DNA from 2 places in the Telluria sp. RT2P19 genome. Region 1 is predicted to be linked to the other one. Evidence: riboswitches for the same ligand, from Rfam matches in the RefSeq annotation. Region 1 holds a riboswitch; the other holds the start of a gene.
The links. Region 1 has a riboswitch for thiamine pyrophosphate ahead of thiC (phosphomethylpyrimidine synthase ThiC). Riboswitches for the same ligand answer to the same signal wherever they lie in the genome.

Region 1 (9,042 bases):
CCCGGCGCAGTTGCCGGGGACGCTGGACAATTATGGCTTGCGTTTCGCGCTTGGTGCAAGCTGATTGACATGACGGCAGGGTGGATGGCGAGCCGACTGCCGGTCCCGGTCCACCCTGCGTCCCAACGAAAAACGCGGCCGAAGCCGCGTTCACAACCGGACTGAATGTCGGTCAAGCGGTCGGCAACTTCGCCAGCTGCTCCTGCATCTTGGCCAGCGTGGCCGAGAAGTTCGCCACGCGTTCCTGCTCCTGCGCCACGACCGCGGCCGGTGCACGGGCGACGAAGCTTTCGTTCGACAGCTTGCCATTGGCCTTGGCGATCTCGCCGGAGACGCGGGCGATCTCTTTCGACAGGCGCTCGCGCTCGGCGGCGACGTCGATCTCGACCTTCAGCATCAACTTGGTGGTGCCGACGATCGACACCGCGGCCGGCGATTCCGGCAGCGCGTCGACGATCTGCACCTCGGCCAGTTTGCCCAGCAGCTGGATGTACGGCGCGAACACCGCCATCCTGGCACGGTCGGCCTCATTGCCTGGTTCGACGATCAGGGGCACGCGCACCGACGGCGACAGCGACATCTCGCCGCGCAGGTTGCGGGTGGCGTCGGTCAGCGCCTTGAACTGCTCCATCCAGGCTTCGGCTTCTTCGTCGATCAGCGACGTATCGGCCAGCGGATACGGCTGCAGCATGATGGTTTCGCCCGTCTTGCCGGCCAGCGGCGCAATGCTCTGCCACAGCGCTTCGGTCACGAACGGGATGATCGGATGCGCCAGGCGCAGGATCACTTCCAGCACGCGCAGCAAGGTGTGGCGGGTGGCGCGCTGTTGCGCCTCGGTGCCTTGCTGGACGCGGACCTTGGCCACCTCGAGGTACCAGTCGCAGTACTCGTCCCACACGAACTTGTAGATGCTGCTGGCGATATTGTCGAAGCGGTAGTCGGCGAAGCCTTTCGCGACATCGAGTTCGACGCGGTTCATCAGCGAGATGATCCAACGGTCGGCCGGCGACAGATCTTCTGCGGCCGGCGCACCGCAATCCTTGCCCTCGGTGTTCATCATGACGAAGCGGGTCGCGTTCCACAGCTTGTTGCAGAAGTTGCGGTAGCCTTCGGCGCGGCCCAGGTCGAAGTTGATGTTGCGGCCCAGCGAGGCATAGCTCGCCATGGTGAAGCGCACGGCGTCGGTGCCGAAAGCGGCGATCCCGTCCGGGAATTCCTTGCGGGTGGCCTTGGCGATCTTGTCGAGAGCGCGCGGGTCCATCAGGCCACTGGTGCGCTTGGCCACCAGGGTCTCGACGTCGATGCCGTCGATCAGGTCGATCGGGTCGAGCGTATTGCCCTTCGACTTCGACATCTTCTGGCCCTGCGAATCGCGCACCAGGCCGTGCACGTACACCGTTTCGAACGGCACCTTGCCGGTGAAGTGGGCGGTCATCATGACCATGCGCGCCACCCAGAAGAAGATGATGTCGAAGCCGGTAACCAGCACCGACGACGGCAGGAACATCTTCATGTCGGGGGTTTCTTCGGGCCAGCCCATGGTCGAGAAGGGCACCAGCGCCGACGAGAACCAGGTATCGAGCACGTCGTCATCACGACGCAGCGCGCCGGCGATGCCTTGCGCCGCGGCCTTGGCCTGGGCTTCCTGTTCATCACGCGCAACGATGATGGAACCATCCTCGGCGAACCAGGCCGGGATCCGGTGGCCCCACCACAGCTGGCGCGAGATGCACCAGTCCTGGATGTTGCCGAGCCACTGGTTGTAGGTGGTGCTCCAGTTCTCGGGCACGAACTTGATCTCGCCGCTGGCGACTTTTTCCAGCGCCACGTCGGTGATCGACTTGCCCGGATTGAAAGTGCCTTCCGGCGCCGGCTTGGTCATGGCGACGAACCACTGGTCGGTCAGCATCGGCTCGATCACGACATTCGTGCGGTCGCCGCGCGGCACCATCAGCTTGTGCGGCTTGATCTGCTCCATCAGGCCCAGTGCTTCCAGGTCGGCGACGATCTGCTTGCGTGCGGCGAAGCGGTCGAGGCCGCGATATTGCTCCGGCGCGTTCTCGTTGATCTTCGCGTCCAGCGTGAAGATGTTGATCGGCTCGAGGCCGGCGCGCTGGCCGACGGCGTAGTCGTTGAAATCGTGGGCCGGCGTGATCTTGACGCAGCCGGTGCCGAATTCCTTGTCGACGTAGCTGTCGGCGATGATCGGGATCTCGCGATCCGACAGCGGCAGCTTGATCAGCTTGCCGTGCAGATGCGTATAACGCTCGTCGGTCGGGTCGACCGCAACGGCGACGTCGCCCAGCATGGTCTCGGGACGGGTGGTGGCGACCGTCAGGTGGCCGCTGCCGTCCGCGAGTGGATACTTGAGGTACCACATCGAGCCGTCTTCTTCCTGCGAATCGACCTCGAGGTCGGAAACAGCCGTGCCCAGCACCGGGTCCCAGTTGACCAGGCGCTTGCCGCGGTAGATCAGGCCTTGCTCGTACAGGCGCACGAAGACTTCGACCACCGACTTCGAGCGGGTCTCGTCCATCGTGAAGTATTCGCGCTGCCAGTCGGCCGAGGCGCCCAGGCGGCGCATCTGGCCGGTGATGGTATTGCCCGATTTTTCTTTCCACTCCCAGACTTTTTCCAGGAACGCGTCACGGCCGAGGTCGTGGCGCGAGACCTTCTGGGCGTCGAGCTGGCGCTCGACCACGATCTGGGTCGCGATGCCGGCGTGGTCGGTGCCCGGCACCCAGGCGGTGTTGTAGCCGCGCATGCGGTAGTAGCGACTCAGGCCATCCATGATCGTCTGGTTGAACGCGTGGCCCATGTGCAGCGTGCCGGTCACGTTCGGCGGCGGCAGCTGGATGCTGAAGGACGGCTTGCCCTCGTCCATGGTGGCGGTGAAGTAACCGCGCTTTTCCCACTCGGCGCGCCAGAACTGTTCAATATCGGCTGGCTCGAAAGACTTGGCTAATTCCATGATGTGGTAAGTGATTTTTTTGGCGAAAGAACCATTATAGGTCACCTTCCATCGCCAGCCTATCCCGGCGGCATCGTTCGAAACCGGTCCTCGCACCGTTCCCGCTCCTGTCCTGAAGCTCCTTTGATTTGCCTCTAGATGCGAACCCGATTGCGCCGAATGTCGGCGGACTGGACGAATCGCGCGCCGCATCCCGATGGTCCAAGCAGCACCTCCGCTTTTTCACGGGGGGATCAGTTTGCCACACCAGGACGTGGCCGGGATCGCCTGGCCGCACGCAATGCCTATTGCATCGAGGAGAAAAACCATGTCACAAGATCCAACCGGGATTGACAACGCCGGCGAAGAGGCGCTGCTCGAAAACGACAGCCAGATGAGCTACGAAGAGGTTTCCGGGCTGACCAATGGCGAACTGGGGCTCGGCGAGCCCTATGCCGCCGCCCCGACCGGCGCCTTGCCCGAAGTGCCGCCGCCGGTGTCGCATCTGCCGCATGCCCCACCCATCCCCATCCCCACATTCCCGCTTCCGCCGATCCCGCTGCCGATCAAGAAGGCGGTCAGCGGCTGCTACGCCGGGGTGCTGGGCGCCTTCCAGGTCGAGTTGCGGGTCGACGTCGACCGCAGCCGTCCCATGAAACGGGTGAGCGGCGACTTCTACCAGACCGTCGGCAAGACCACCTCGTACTTCGGCTCCTTTGTGGTCGACAGCCCCGTGGTCACGGTCTCCAGCGCCAAGGTCGTCGTCAAGGGCAAGGGCCGCTTCACCTTCGCGGCCGGGGCCCCCGTGGTGCAGGTCACCATCCCGCGCGTCAATCTCCTGCAGCCGCAGGCGGCCGCGACCCTGCAATTTCTTACCGTCACCAATTCACCGGGCGCCTTGTATCACTGTCCGTTCTCGTCGCTGCATTTCCGCACGGTGCGGATCGAAACCGACCGGGTGTCCGACCTCGTCGGCCCGGCGTTCGCCAGTTATAACACCGGTTCGCTGCCGTCGGGCGGCAGCGCGCGCAGTCTGAGCGTGGCCAGCGCCTTCGGCGAGGCCGGGATCGGCATGGTCCCGACCGCCGGCAACAACGTCATCGACATCTCGGCGGCGGGTGTGGGCGCCACCTGGAGCAATGCCGAGCTGCACGCCTCGATGCAGACCCATTTCACACTCTGGAACGATGTGCAGCAGTGGTGCGTCTGGCAGTTGGCCGCCCAGCAACACGACTATGGGGATGGACTGTACGGCATCATGTTCGACCAGCAGGGCCGGCAACGCCAGGGTTGCGCCGTATTCCACAAGGGGATCGGCGGCGCCACGGCAGAGCAGCTGCGCCTGCAGCTGTACACCTATGTGCACGAGCTCGGCCACTGCTTCAACCTGCTGCACTCCTGGCAGAAATCGCTGGCGTCGCCGCCCAAGCCGGACCGGCCCGAGTCGCTGTCGTGGATGAACTATCCGTGGAACTACCCGAAAGGCGGTCCGGCCGGCTTCTGGAGCGGTTTCGACTTCCGCTTCGATGACGATGAACTGGTCCACCTGCGCCATGGCTTCCGCAACGATGTCATCATGGGCGGCAACAACTTCATCGTCGGTTCGTCGCTGGGGCGCGAGGTGCTGGCCGATCCGATCTCGGACGAGTCGGGGCTGGTGCTGGCGATCTCGACCCACCAGCGCAGCTTCGCGCTGGGCGAACCGGTCGTGCTTGAACTCGAGCTCAAGGCCACCACCACCCTCGGGCGCCGCGCCCACACCTGGCTGCACCCCGATTTCGGCATGGTCAGGATCGTCATCAGCAAGCCTGGCGGCCAGCTGGTCGCCTACGAGCCAATGATCGACCACCTGGTGGGCGTGCGCGAGACCAAGCTCGGGGTAAACGACGCGGCGCGCGACAGCGCCTATATCGGCTACGGCAAGGGCGGCTTCTATTTCGACCAGCCGGGGCAGTACCGGGTGCGCGCGGCCTATGCGGCGCTCGACGGCTCGCAGGTGTTGTCGGATATCCTGACGATCCGGGTGCGCTATCCGGTCACCGCAGACGAAGACACGCTGGCCGAACTCTTCCTGGGCGACGACCAGGGCGTGCTGCTCTACCTGCAGGGTTCGGACAATCCGTCCCTGCGTTCCGGCAACAACGCTTTCGACGAGGTGATCGACCGCTTCGGCGCGCATCCGATGGCCACCTATGCACGCATGGTCAAGGGCATCAATGCCGGACGGATGTTCAAGACCGTCAACGCGGGCCAGGGCAGGCCGGTGACCGTGCGCGCCGCGAACAAGGAGGAAAGCATCGCCTTGCTCTCGGGCGCTACCGAAACGCACGTGCTCGATCCGGTCTCGCAAGACGAAGTGCGCTACAGCCTTGCCTGCATCCAGAAGGAGAGCGGAGACGACAGTGGCGCGCAAGACACGCTGAGCCAGATCACGACCCGGGTCTTCGGGAGGCCTGACGACGAATGATGCGCCAGGCCTGGATTGCAGTCATGCTGGTGCTGGGATGGTCCGGACAGGCTTGCACAGGGCGCGGCCTGTCCGGCAAGCCCGCATCGACACTCGAAGAGGGGAAGGTCATGACATTACGCGTGAGGCTGGGCGAAGGCTTCCAGAACAATACCGTGAGCGTACGGATCGACGGCGCCCAGGTGTACGGGCGCTCCGGCGTCAGCACCGACTGGACGATCGCGCGCGCCGATGCGGTCGACATCAAGACCGGCGCCGACAGCGTGCAGCTCGAAGTGTCGGTCGATGGCGGGCCGCCCGCGGTGCGCGCCATCGAACCGGCGCGCACGCCGTTCGTCGAGGTGCGCTTCATGAACGGCGAGCTGCAGTTGCATGCGCTGGAACAGGAGCCGCCGATGATGTAACAAACCCCATTGATTTTCTGCCCATCCAAAAACGATTGGGCTATAATCGGCCGATGCTGTGGGAGCCCAGGCTTTCACGGCAGCAAACGCTAGGGGTCCTGCGCGTCGTACAACGGCACGTGGGTGAGAAATACCCTCCGAACCTGATCTGGATAATGCCAGCGAAGGGAAGCAGCCGAATCGATGCAGGTGCGCACACATCCGTGTTCGCCTTGCCGTATCCGGCACCTCCTTTGCTGGCTCCGCAAGCAAGGGAGCCACATGAACGCACCTCTGAAGTCATCCCGGATATTCGACGCCGCCACCGCCACGGTGGACAATGCGGCCGTCAATCCCCTACCCAACTCCCGCAAGGTCTATGTCGAAGGCAGCCGGCCCGATATCCGCGTGCCGATGCGTGCGATCAGCCAGTCGCCCACGCCGGACAGTTTCGGCGGCGAGCCCAATCCGCCCCTGTTCGTCTATGACACCTCCGGCCCGTATACCGAGCCGGCCGCGGCCATCGACATCCGCAGCGGCCTGGCGCCGATGCGCCAGGGCTGGATCGCCGAACGGGGCGATACCGAGCAGCTGGATGGTCCAAGCTCGCGCTATGGCCAGGCGCGGCTGAACGATCCGCAGCTTGCCGCGCTGCGCTTCGACCTGCAGCGCGCGCCGCGCCGCGCCCGCAGCGGCGCCAACGTGAGCCAGATGCACTATGCGCGCCAGGGGATCATTACGCCCGAGATGGAATTCATCGCCCTGCGCGAAAACATGCAGCGCAAGCAATACATCGCTTCGCTGGAGTCCTCGGGCCCGATGGGCCAGCGCGTGGCCGCGCTGCTGGGCCGCCAGCATCCGGGCCAATCCTTCGGCGCCAGCATCCCGGCCGAGATCACGCCCGAATTCGTGCGCTCGGAAGTCGCGCGCGGCCGCGCCGTCATCCCCGCCAACATCAACCACCCGGAGCTCGAGCCGATGATCATCGGCCGCAATTTCCTGGTGAAGGTCAACGCCAATATCGGCAATTCGGCCGTGACCTCGTCGATCGGCGAGGAAGTGGAAAAGATGACCTGGGCCATCCGCTGGGGCGCCGACACGGTGATGGACCTCTCGACCGGCAAGCATATCCACGAGACGCGCGAGTGGATCCTCCGTAACAGCCCGGTGCCGATCGGTACGGTGCCGATCTACCAGGCGCTGGAAAAAGTCAACGGCAAGGCCGAGGACCTGACGTGGGAAATCTTCCGCGACACGCTGATCGAACAGGCCGAGCAGGGCGTGGACTACTTCACCATCCACGCCGGCGTGCTGCTGCGCTATGTGCCGATGACGGCGAATCGCTTGACGGGAATTGTCTCGCGCGGCGGCTCGATCATGGCCAAGTGGTGCCTGGCCCACCACCGCGAATCATTCCTGTATACGCATTTCGAAGACATCTGCGACATCATGAAGGCGTATGACGTCTCGTTCAGCCTGGGCGACGGCCTGCGTCCCGGCTCGATCTACGACGCCAACGATGAAGCCCAGCTGGCCGAACTGAAGACCCTGGGCGAGCTGACCCAGATCGCCTGGAAGCACGATGTACAAACCATCATCGAGGGCCCCGGCCACGTGCCGCTGCACCTGATCAAGGAAAACATGGACTTGCAGCTGGAACAGTGCCACGAGGCGCCGTTCTATACGCTGGGACCGCTCACCACCGACATCGCCCCGGGCTACGACCACATCACCTCGGGTATCGGCGCCGCCAATATCGGCTGGTACGGCACCGCGATGCTGTGCTACGTGACGCCGAAGGAGCACCTGGGCCTGCCCGACAAGAACGACGTCAAGGACGGGATCATCACCTACAAGATCGCCGCGCACGCCGCCGACCTCGCCAAAGGCCATCCGGGCGCCCAGCTGCGCGATAACGCCCTGTCGAAAGCGCGCTTCGAGTTCCGCTGGGAAGACCAGTTCAACCTGGGCCTGGATCCCGACAAGGCGCGCGAATTCCACGACGAGACCCTGCCCAAGGATTCGGCCAAGGTCGCCCACTTCTGCTCGATGTGCGGCCCGCATTTCTGCTCGATGAAGATCACCCAGGAAGTGCGCGAATACGCCGCCGCCAGGGGTGTGCAGGGAGATTCGGCATTGGCCCATGGCATGCAGGAAAAGGCCATCGAATTCGTGAAGAACGGCGCCCAACTGTACCGGGAGGTATGAATGACGCCGATCGAAGTGAACGGGGCGCCGTGCAGGGTGCCGCCGGGCCAGACCCTGTGCGGCCTGCTGGAGCAGCTGGGCTTGACGGGGCAGGGGATGGCGCTCGCGGTCAACCGCGAAGTGGTGCCGCGCCAGCAATGGCTGCACCGGCGCCTGCAGGAAAAGGATCGGGTGGACATCGTGCGCGCCATCGGTGGCGGCTGACAGGAGACAAGACATGAATGCATTGAACGACATGAACGCCAGGCTGGAGAACGACGACGTGCTGACCATCGCCGGCCGCGCCTACCGATCGCGCCTGCTGGTCGGCAGCGGCAAGTACCGCGACCTGGAGCAGACCCGCGAGGCGACCCTGGCCGCGGGCGCCGAGATCATCACGGTGGCGATCCGCCGCGTGAACATCGGGCAGGATCCGAACGCACCGAGCCTGCTGGACGTGCTGCCCCCGAGCGAATTCACCATCCTGCCGAATACGGCCGGCTGCTACAACGCGAAGGACGCGATCTACACGCTGCAGATGGCGCGCGAGCTGCTGGGTGGCCACAAGCTGGTCAAGCTCGAGGTGCTGGGCGACCAGCAGACCCTGTTCCCGCACATGCCCGAGACCCTGGTGGCGGCAAAAGCGCTGGTGAAGGACGGATTCGACGTCATGGTCTACTGCAGCGACGACCCGATCCAGGCCCGCATCCTGCAGGAAATCGGCTGCGTGGCCGTGATGCCGCTGGCGTCGCTGATCGGCTCCGGCATGGGCATCGTCAACCCGTGGAACCTGTCGCTGATCATCGAACAGGCCACGGTGCCGGTGCTGGTCGACGCCGGCGTCGGCACCGCGTCGGACGCCGCCATCGCGATGGAGCTGGGCTGCGACGGGGTGTTGATGAACACCGCGATCGCCGCCGCGGGCGATCCGGTGCGCATGGCGCGCGCCATGAAGCACGCGGTGCTGGCCGGCCGCGACGCCTACCTGGCCGGCCGCATGCCCAAGCGCTTCGCGGCTTCGCCCTCGTCGCCGGTCGAAGGGAAGATCACCGGAT
Region 2 (9,042 bases), on a different contig from region 1:
GGTGGGGCGTGACATCACCGAGCGGCGCCGCTCGGCCGACGCCATCGAGCAACTGGCTTTCTACGACGTGCTCACCGGCCTGCCGAACCGGCGCCTGCTGATGGAGCGCCTGCATGCGCTGGTCGAACAGGCGCATGCCGGCCGCGGTCAGGGCGCGGTGCTGTACATCGACCTCGACAACTTCAAGAGCGTCAACGATGCGCGCGGCCACGCGACCGGCGACGCACTGCTCAAGCACGTCGCCGCCCACCTGGGCGAAGCGGTGCGTAGCGGCGACACCGTGGCGCGCCTTGGCGGCGATGAATTCGTCATCCTGGCCGCCAACCTCGGCGCCGACGCCGACGGCGCCACCGCCGCCGCCCTGGCCCTAGCGCAGCAGGTCGGCAAGGCGCTGCGTCGTCCCGCCACCATCGAGGGCCAGGACTATCACTCGTCGGGCAGCATCGGCGTCGCGCTGCCGCTGCGCCAGGGACAGACCATGCACGACCTGCTGCGCGAAGCCGATACCGCGATGTATCACGCGAAGGCGGCGGGGCGCAATGGCGTCGCGCTGTTCGAGACCACGATGCTGGCGGCGGCCGAGAATGTCCTGACGCTCGAACGCGACCTGGCCACCGCCATCGAGAACAACGAGCTGGCGCTGCACCTGCAACTGCAGGTCGACCCGCAAGGCGCGGCGGTCGGCGCCGAAGTGCTGCTGCGCTGGCGCCGCGCGGACGGCGTGCTGGTGCCGCCCGACGCCTTCATCCCGGTCGCCGAAGAGACCGGCCTGATCGTTTCGCTCGGCGCCTGGGTATTGCGCCATGCCTGCCTGGCCTGGCGCGAACTCGATCAGCTCGGGCACACGCTGCCGCTGTCGATCAACGTCAGTCCGCGCCAGTTCCGCCAGCCCGACTTCGTGGCGGTGGTGCGCGACATCGTGCGCGAGACGGGCGTGCCGCCGCAACAGCTCATCTTCGAAGTCACCGAGGGCCTGCTGGTCAACGATATCGACGACACGGTCAGGCGCATGCACGAGCTGGCGCAGCTGGGCATCCGCTTCTCGATCGACGACTTCGGCACCGGGTATTCGAACCTGGCCTACCTGCGCAAGATGCCGCTGTACGAGCTCAAGATCGACAAGGGCTTCATCCGCGACATGCCGGACGACAGCAACGGCACGGCGCTGGTGCAATCGATCCTGGCGATGGCCGGCCAGCTGGGCCTGCGGGTCGTGGCGGAAGGCATCGAGACGCCGGAGCAGGCGCGCTTCCTGGCCGGCCATGGCCAGCCGTACATGCAGGGTTACCTGTTCTGCCGCCCGATGCCGCTGGCGGACCTGGTCAAGCGCCTGGCGAGCGCCGGCCGGGCCGACGCCGTGGAAGCCGTCGAAAGCGTCGCTTAACGCGCCAGCACCTCGCCCAGCCTGCGGGCGAGGAAATCGACCAGCGCCGCCACCCGCGGCGCCAGCGCGCCCTGCTTGTAGAACACGGCCCACACGGGCTGGGTCCACGCCAGGGTGTGCTCTTCCAGCACCGGCACCAGCCGTCCCGCCGCCAGGTCGGCGCGCACCAGGAATTCTCCCATCGACCCGATGCCGGCGCCGTGCAAGACCAGGTGGCGCACCGTCTCGCCGCTCGAGGCCAGCACCTGCGGCGTCACCGTGTAGCCGTCGCCACCTTCATGCAGCAGCGGCCAGGTATTGAGCGAGGCCGGCGCCGTGAAGCCCACGGTGCGGTGCAGCGCCAGCTCGCCCGGCGCGCGCGGCACGCCGTGGCATTCCAGGTAGGACGGCGACGCGACTACCCGCAACCTGCCACTGCCCAGGCGCCGCGCATTGAGCGTGGAATCGGGCAGCGCGCCGATGCGGATCGCCAGGTCGGCCCGTTCCTCGATCAGGTCGACATAGGTTTCGCCGCTGGTCAGTTCCAGCTGCACCAGCGGATACGCCTCCAGGAAGTCGGGCAGCAAGGGCGCCAGCAGGTGGTCGAAGGCGGGCGTCGAGGCGTTCACCCGCACCAGCCCCGATGGCTGCGAGCGGCGCGCCTGCGCCTCGGCCTCGGTATTGGCCAGGTCGGCCAGGATGGCGCGGGCGCGCTCGAGCAGCCAGGCGCCTTCCTCGGTCAGTTGCAGGCGCCGCGTCGTGCGGTGCATCAGCGTCATGCCCAGGCCGTCCTCCAGGCGCGAGATGGTGCGCGAGACGCCGGACGGCGTTTGCCCAAGGCGTTCGGCGGCGGCAGAGAACGAACCGGAATCTATGACTGCGACAAATACAATCAAGCCGTCCACATCGATCATTGATGACCCCAGATCAAAGATCCATTGTATAGCGGCGTATTTTTCCTTGCAGCCAAGCACGGCACACTGCATGCCTGCGTCATTCTTGCCCTTCAACGGTATCAGCTACACCAAGGAGTATCGTATGCCACTCGCACTCTGGGCGCTCACATTGAGCGCCTTTGCCATCGGGACGACCGAATTCGTGATCGTCGGCCTGATCCCCACCATCGCCGCCAGCCTCGACGTGTCGGTGCCCTCGGCCGGCCTCCTGGTCAGCCTGTACGCGCTGGGCGTCGCCATCGGCGCGCCGGTGCTGACCGCACTCACCGGCCGCGTGCCGCGCAAGCAGCTGCTGCTCGGCCTCATGGTGCTGTTCACGATCGGCAACCTGGTGGCCTGGATGGCGCCCAACTACCCGGCCCTGGTGGCCGCGCGCGTGCTCACGGGCCTCGCGCACGGCGTATTCTTCTCAATCGGTTCGACCATCGCCACCAGCCTGGTGCCGAAAGAAAAAGCCGCCAGCGCCATCGCGCTGATGTTCACCGGCCTCACGGTCGCCCTGGTCACCGGCGTGCCGCTCGGGACCTTCATCGGCCAGCACTTCGGCTGGCAGGCGACCTTCCTGGCCGTCTCGCTGCTGGGCGTGATCGCCTTGATCGGCAGCGCCATCCTGGTGCCGTCGAATATCGCCGGCAGCAAGCCTGCGCGCCTGCCGGCCCAGCTCGCGGTGCTCAGGAAACCACGCCTGCTGCTGGTCTACGCCATGACCACGCTGGGCTACGGCGGCACCTTCATCGCCTTCACCTACCTGGCGCCGATCCTGCAGGAAGTGTCGGGCTTCGCCGCCTCGACCGTCAGCCTGGTGATGCTGGTGTACGGCGTCTCGGTCGCGGCCGGGAATATCTGGGGCGGCAAGCTGGCCGACCGCCAGGGTCCGGTGCGCGCGCTGCAGATCGTGTTCGCCCTGCTGGCCGTGGTGCTGCTGGTGCTGACCTTCACCGCGCCGAGCAAACCGCTGGTGCTGCTCACCGTGCTGGCCTGGGGCGCGGTCGCATTCGGCAACGTGCCCGGCCTGCAAGTGTACGTCGTGCAGCGCGCCGAACGCGATGCACCGCAGGCGGTGGACGTGGCCTCGGGCCTGAACATCGCCGCCTTCAATGTCGGCATCGCGCTTGGCGCCTGGGGCGGCGGCCTGATCGTCGCCAGGCTGGGCCTGATGGCCACGCCGTGGATCGGCGCCCTGATCGTCGTCGCCGCCCTGCTGCTCACGACCCTCGCCGGCTGGCTCGATCGGCGCGAAGGCGTGCCGGCCAAGGCAGCCGTGCGCGGCGCCGTCGTCACCCATTGACAAGTCGACAGGATACATGATGATGAACATGCCACAACTTGGCCTCGGCACCTTCCGCCTGCAAGGACAGGCAGCCATCGATTCGGTCGCTACCGGCCTCGAACTGGGCTACCGCCATATCGACACCGCCCAGATCTACGGCAATGAAGCCGAAGTCGGCCAGGCGCTGGCCGCGTCAGCCGTGCCGCGCGGCGAGGTCTACCTGACCACCAAGATCTGGACCGAGCACCTGGCCGCCGACAGGCTGGCGGCGAGCCTGAAGGACAGCCTGCACAAGCTGCGCCTCGAGCAGGTCGACCTGACCCTGATCCATTGGCCGTCTCCTGGCGGCGCCGTACCGGTGGCCGAATCGATGCAGGCCCTGCTGGCCGCGCGCGCGGCCGGCCTGACCGGCGCGATCGGCATCTCGAACTTCCCGGTGGCGCTGATGCGCGAAGCGGTGAGCGCCGTCGGGGCGCCGAACATCGCCACCAACCAGGTCGAGCTGCATCCCTACCTGCAAAACCGCAGCGTGGCCGCCTTCGCCCGCGCAGCCGGCATCCACGTCACCGCCTACATGCCGCTGGCCTATGGCAAGGTGATGCGCGACCCGTTGATCGGCGAGATCGCGCGCCGCCATGGCGCGACGCCGGCCCAGGTGACGCTGGCCTGGCTGCTGGCCAAGGGCTACGCCGTGATCCCGTCATCGACCAGGCGCGAGAACCTGGCCGGCAACCTGGCCGCGCACAAGCTCGTGTTAGGCGTCGACGACAGCGCCGCCATCGACGCGCTCGACGATGGCGCCCGCCTGGTCAACCCTGACTTCGCGCCGCACTGGGACTGAGCCTACTGGTCCAGTTCCGGATAGCGGCGGAAGATGCCTTCTTCATTGAACGGAATCCGCCGCTCCGACGCAAGATACGCGGCGATATTCGGCCGCGCGGCTACCCGGTCGCGCAGCCCGGTGAGCACGGGATACTCTTGCTCGATCGTCTTCATCGCATTCGGGAAGGCGTAGCGCAAGCCCTCGATAACCTGGAACAGCGACAGGTCGGCGTAGGTCACCTTGTCGCCCGTGAGGTAGACGCGCGGCTCGGGATTGGACAGCAGGCGCGCGAAATAGCCCATGAACTTGGGGACGCGCGACTCGATGAAGTCGGCCGAACGGCGCAGCGCCTCGGGCTTCTGGTCTTCGTAGTACAGGCTTGATGCGATCGGGTGATGGGTGTCATGGGCCTCGGTCACCAGGTCGGCGATGGTCAGCTGCAGCTGGTGCACCCACAGGCGGCCCGGGTCGGTGCGCGGCGCCAGGCCGTGCTGTTCGCCGAGGTACAGCAGGATATTGGCCACCTGGCCGATCACCAACTCGCCGGATTTCAGGAACGGCGGCGCGAACGCCGGGTACTCCTCGACCTCGAGCGCCGCCATCAACAGGTCGACGCCCCCTTCGCGGCGCGCCACGTCGACGTAGTCGGCGCCCGCCTCTTCGAGCGCCAGGCGGACGAATTCTCCGCGTCCCTGGATGCTTGGCCAATAGAACAGTTTGTACGGTTCAACCATGATGAATATCTCCCGTGTCCGTGAGCGAGCCATGGTAGCCGTAGCGGCCCGTACGTGCTGCACGGGATGAATCAGTGGCTGCTGCCTGTATGGTCGGTATCGCGCTTCATTCATGCATCCCGGAATTTCGTTGAAGGCTGCGACAGGGAAGTACCAGCCAGTGCCGCCGCCATGCAGCAGGGCATGGCCCCGGAAATTGATGGCACTGCCCGGTACGATGACGGCACGGGCGTGCTCGAAAGCGGGTGGCCTGGTGAAGCGGGTGAACCTGACATCGCCAATGTATGGTGAGGGTTTGGACTTGTGCGCGCTTGCCTGCATCGCGCTTCGTTGACCTCCCCATTGCAGCGCCCATGATGCTTGCATGTCCGGGTGCGCCGCGCTGGCCTGCGTTCTTGCAGGGAAAGTCACATCGACGGTGACAAGACTCACTTGGAAAGAGTTGTCGCTGCTCAGCAATACAGCAGCGGAGCGGGAACAACGGGCCTGGATGCAAGAGCAAGCCCGACTGGCGCGGGCGACTGCCCGATGGCACCCCAGCCCGCGGACGGGCCCGCCGGCGGAATGACGATGATGGGCTTGGCCGGCCGCAAACATGGTAGTCTTGTCATGCATGTCAAAAATAACCATAAGTTAATACGTCCAGAGAGCGCACCATGACTATCCACCCCTGCCCTGGTTCCCAAGCGCTGTTTGCCCTGCGTCCGGGCACGAGTTAGCATTTCGGCACATAATTGCACAGCGGAATTATTATTGCTATTACGCTGACCATGGCCCGCAATCGTCCAGCGGGTAGTTTGCAAGACAAGCCTTTATGCCGAATGGAGCGCTCGATGATCTTCGCTCGATTGACCCAACGCTGGCACGCGCTGCGCTATTGGCGCGAGCACCAGTCCCTGTCCCGCCTCAAGCTCGTGCGCCGCCTCGAGAACGCACCCGACGACGACCTGTTCCGCCATGTGAGCGGCCGCGATTACCTGGCGCGCGGCCTTGGCGTACGCGAACGCATGCGCTGCGTGCTGGCCCATTACCGCTTCGAGGAAGCCACCTTCAACGCGGCCTGGCGCCAGGCCGCGCATCATGGCGGCCTGGTGCTGTGGCAGCACGAGGACGATGGCGGCAGCTTCGTCATGCGGCTCGAGCACGCACCGCGCATCGACCCCGAGGGCGAGCTGACGATCTCGCTGGTCGTCGACGGCACGGTCCTGCACCGCCTGTCCTGGACCTGGGTCGAGGGCGCGGTGGTGGGCGTCGAGCCGCCGATCATTCCTTTCATCTCGCGCAACGCCGGCCTGTGGCGCGACGCCGGCGGCGCCTTCGATGCGTTCGAGCGCGTGTTCCCCAATAATTCGCCGAGCTTCTTCTGCTTCGCCGCCCTCCAGGGCGCGGTGCAGGCGCTGGGCTTCGACCGCGTGGTCGCGGTGCGCGGCAACGCACATGTGGCCTATGAGGCAGAGCAGGACAAGGCGTTCGAGAACGCCTACGACGGCTTCTGGCGCATCCTGGGCGGCGCCGAACTGGATGCGCGCAGCTATCTGGTCCCGCTGCCGTTCTACCTCAAGCCGCTGCAGGACATGCCGTCCAAGCACCGCAAGCGCGCGGCCCAGCGCCGCGAGCACTGGCGCGCGATCGGCGACGCGGCGTGCAGCGTGCTGCTGCGCCATCTGCTGACGCCGGCCGCAGCCCAGCCGGTAGTGGACGAAACGCCATCGACCGCCAGGGCTTGATCCTCGCGCATCAAGCCGTCTTGACAGATTCACCACGGCCACATTGGGCCGTGGTACACTCGCGCATTCGCTAGGGGTCCTGGAACACATTTCCGGGTGAGAGATACCCTTCGTACCTGATCTGGATAATGCCAGCGAAGGAAAGCGCAAAGCAGCACCCCGGTTCGTTTGCCCTTCCCCCACGTTGGCTCCGGCTTTGATAAAAGCTGCGCGCCGTGTGGCGCGCGAACACGAGCAAACCATGACATTCACTTCGAAGCACACCGTCCTCGCCTGCGCCATCGTGCAGGCGTTTTCCCTATCGTCGCAGGCATCCGCGCAACAGGCTGCGCCCCCACCCGTATCATCGGTCGTCGTCACCGGCAGCAAGTGGATCGCCCTCGACCGCGCCAGCGTCGGCGGTTTCTCCGACATGCGGCTGCTCGACTCCCCGGCCTCGATCACCTCGATGAGCCAGGGCCAGATGCAAGACCTGTCGATCCGCAGCGCCACCGACGCCGCCCGCTACGACGCCTCGATCGGCGACGCCTACAATGCGATCGGCTACGCCGAGCAGTTCTCGATCCGCGGCTTCGCGCTCGACAACGCCACCAGCTATCGCAAGGACATGATCGCGATCTCGGGCGACACCCAGATCCCGCTCGAGAACAAGGAACGCATCGAAGTCCTGCGCGGCCTGGCCGGCCTGCAGGCGGGCGTCGCCGCGCCAGGCGGGATGATCAACTTCGTCACCAAGCGCCCGACCAATGCGCCGCTGCGCCAGGCGACGGTCGAAGTGCGCGAGCGCGGCACTGTGTATGGGGCGGTCGACCTGGGCGGGCGCTTCGGGGACCGCCGCTTCGGCTACCGCATCAACGCGGCGGCGGAAGACCTGAAATCGTATGTGCGCGGCGCCGACGGCGAGCGCCAGTTCGCCTCGGCCGCCTTCGACTGGCAGATCACGCCGGACGCCCTGTTCCAGATCGACCTCGACCACCAGCACAAGGCGCAGGTCACGGCGCCGGGCTACCAGCTGATCCGCAATGAAGTCCTGCCGACGGGGATCTCGGCCAAGACCCTGCTCAACGACCAGCCCTGGACCCGTCCGGTCGACACCGACAGCAGCAATCTGGGGCTGCGCTTCGAGTACCGCATCAGCGATGCCTGGAACGCGACCCTCAGCGCCAACAAGCACTGGTTCAAGCGCGACGACTTCACCGCCTTCCCTTACGGCTGCAGCAACGAGGGCGACGGCTTCTATCCGGGTTATTGCTCGAACGGCGACTACGACGTGTACGACTTCCAGAGCACGGGCGAGCGCAAGACGCCGTGGGGGCTGCAGGCGATGCTGCAGGGCCGCGTCAACACCGGCGCGATCGGCCACGCGCTGACCGTCGGCGGCGCATATGCCGAACGCCACGACAGCTTCGGCGAGTACGTCTACGACTACGTCGGCTCCAGCAATATCTTCAACAACGCCATCGTGCCGCCGGTAGCGAGCGAGCGCGTGACGGGCCCGGTCATGGAGCGCCGCAGTACCGAAGAGCGTTCGCTGTTCGTGCAGGACGTGATGACATTGTCGCCGCAATTCTCGCTGCACGCCGGCGTGCGCTACGTGAAGCTCAAGCTCGACGCACTCGAGGAAATCGAGGGCGGCTGGGTGCACACGAAGGATTCGTTCGCGCTGCCGAACGTGGCGCTGGTGTATGCGCCGGCCCAGGACTGGCGCGTGTACGGCTCGATCAGCCACGGCCTGCAGTATGGCGGCATCGCGCCGATGGAAACCACCAACCAGAACACCGCCCTGCCGCCGAGCCGCTCGAAGCAGCTGGAGTTCGGCGTCAAGCGCAATGTGAACGAGCAGCTGGCGCTGTCCGGGGCGCTGTTCGAAATCCGCCAGGGCCTCGAATACACGAACGCCGCCAACACCTTCGTGCGCGCCGGTGAGCAGACCCATCGCGGCGTGGAGCTGTCGGCGATGGGCAAGGCCACGCCGAGCCTGAACTACAGCCTGTCGCTGATGGCGCTCGATACCGACCAGAAGGACACCGGCGACGCTGCGACCGAAGGCAAGCGCGTGACCAATGTGCCGGAGCTGCGCACCACGGCGTGGGTCGAGTATGCGGTGCCGCACGTAGCGGGCCTGAAGCTTGACGCGCAGTGGCAGTATTCGGGCAACAAGGTATTCGA

Region 2: linked by a shared signal. The riboswitch ahead of AC56KW_RS18145 (TonB-dependent receptor) and the one ahead of thiC (phosphomethylpyrimidine synthase ThiC) in region 1 are both predicted to bind thiamine pyrophosphate.

What each region holds. Positions count from the first base shown of each region.
Region 1 is NZ_JCASIL010000004.1:269,003-278,044, reverse strand. Features, by position in the region: gene AC56KW_RS07545 (cytochrome P450) at 1-64, shown strand, start outside; gene AC56KW_RS07540 (valine--tRNA ligase) at 173-2,971, opposite strand; gene AC56KW_RS07535 (hypothetical protein) at 3,279-5,417, shown strand; gene AC56KW_RS07530 (hypothetical protein) at 5,414-5,821, shown strand; TPP riboswitch at 5,903-6,008, shown strand; gene thiC (phosphomethylpyrimidine synthase ThiC) at 6,083-8,008, shown strand; gene thiS (sulfur carrier protein ThiS) at 8,009-8,212, shown strand; gene AC56KW_RS07515 (thiazole synthase) at 8,226-9,042, shown strand, end outside; gene thiD (bifunctional hydroxymethylpyrimidine kinase/phosphomethylpyrimidine kinase) at 9,041-9,042, shown strand, end outside.
Region 2 is NZ_JCASIL010000015.1:43,911-52,952, reverse strand. Features, by position in the region: gene AC56KW_RS18180 (putative bifunctional diguanylate cyclase/phosphodiesterase) at 1-1,384, shown strand, start outside; gene AC56KW_RS18175 (LysR family transcriptional regulator) at 1,381-2,277, opposite strand; gene AC56KW_RS18170 (MFS transporter) at 2,402-3,607, shown strand; gene dkgB (2,5-didehydrogluconate reductase DkgB) at 3,630-4,430, shown strand; gene AC56KW_RS18160 (glutathione S-transferase) at 4,433-5,146, opposite strand; gene AC56KW_RS18155 (hypothetical protein) at 5,213-5,437, shown strand; gene AC56KW_RS18150 (DUF535 family protein) at 5,980-6,873, shown strand; TPP riboswitch at 6,936-7,033, shown strand; gene AC56KW_RS18145 (TonB-dependent receptor) at 7,115-9,042, shown strand, end outside.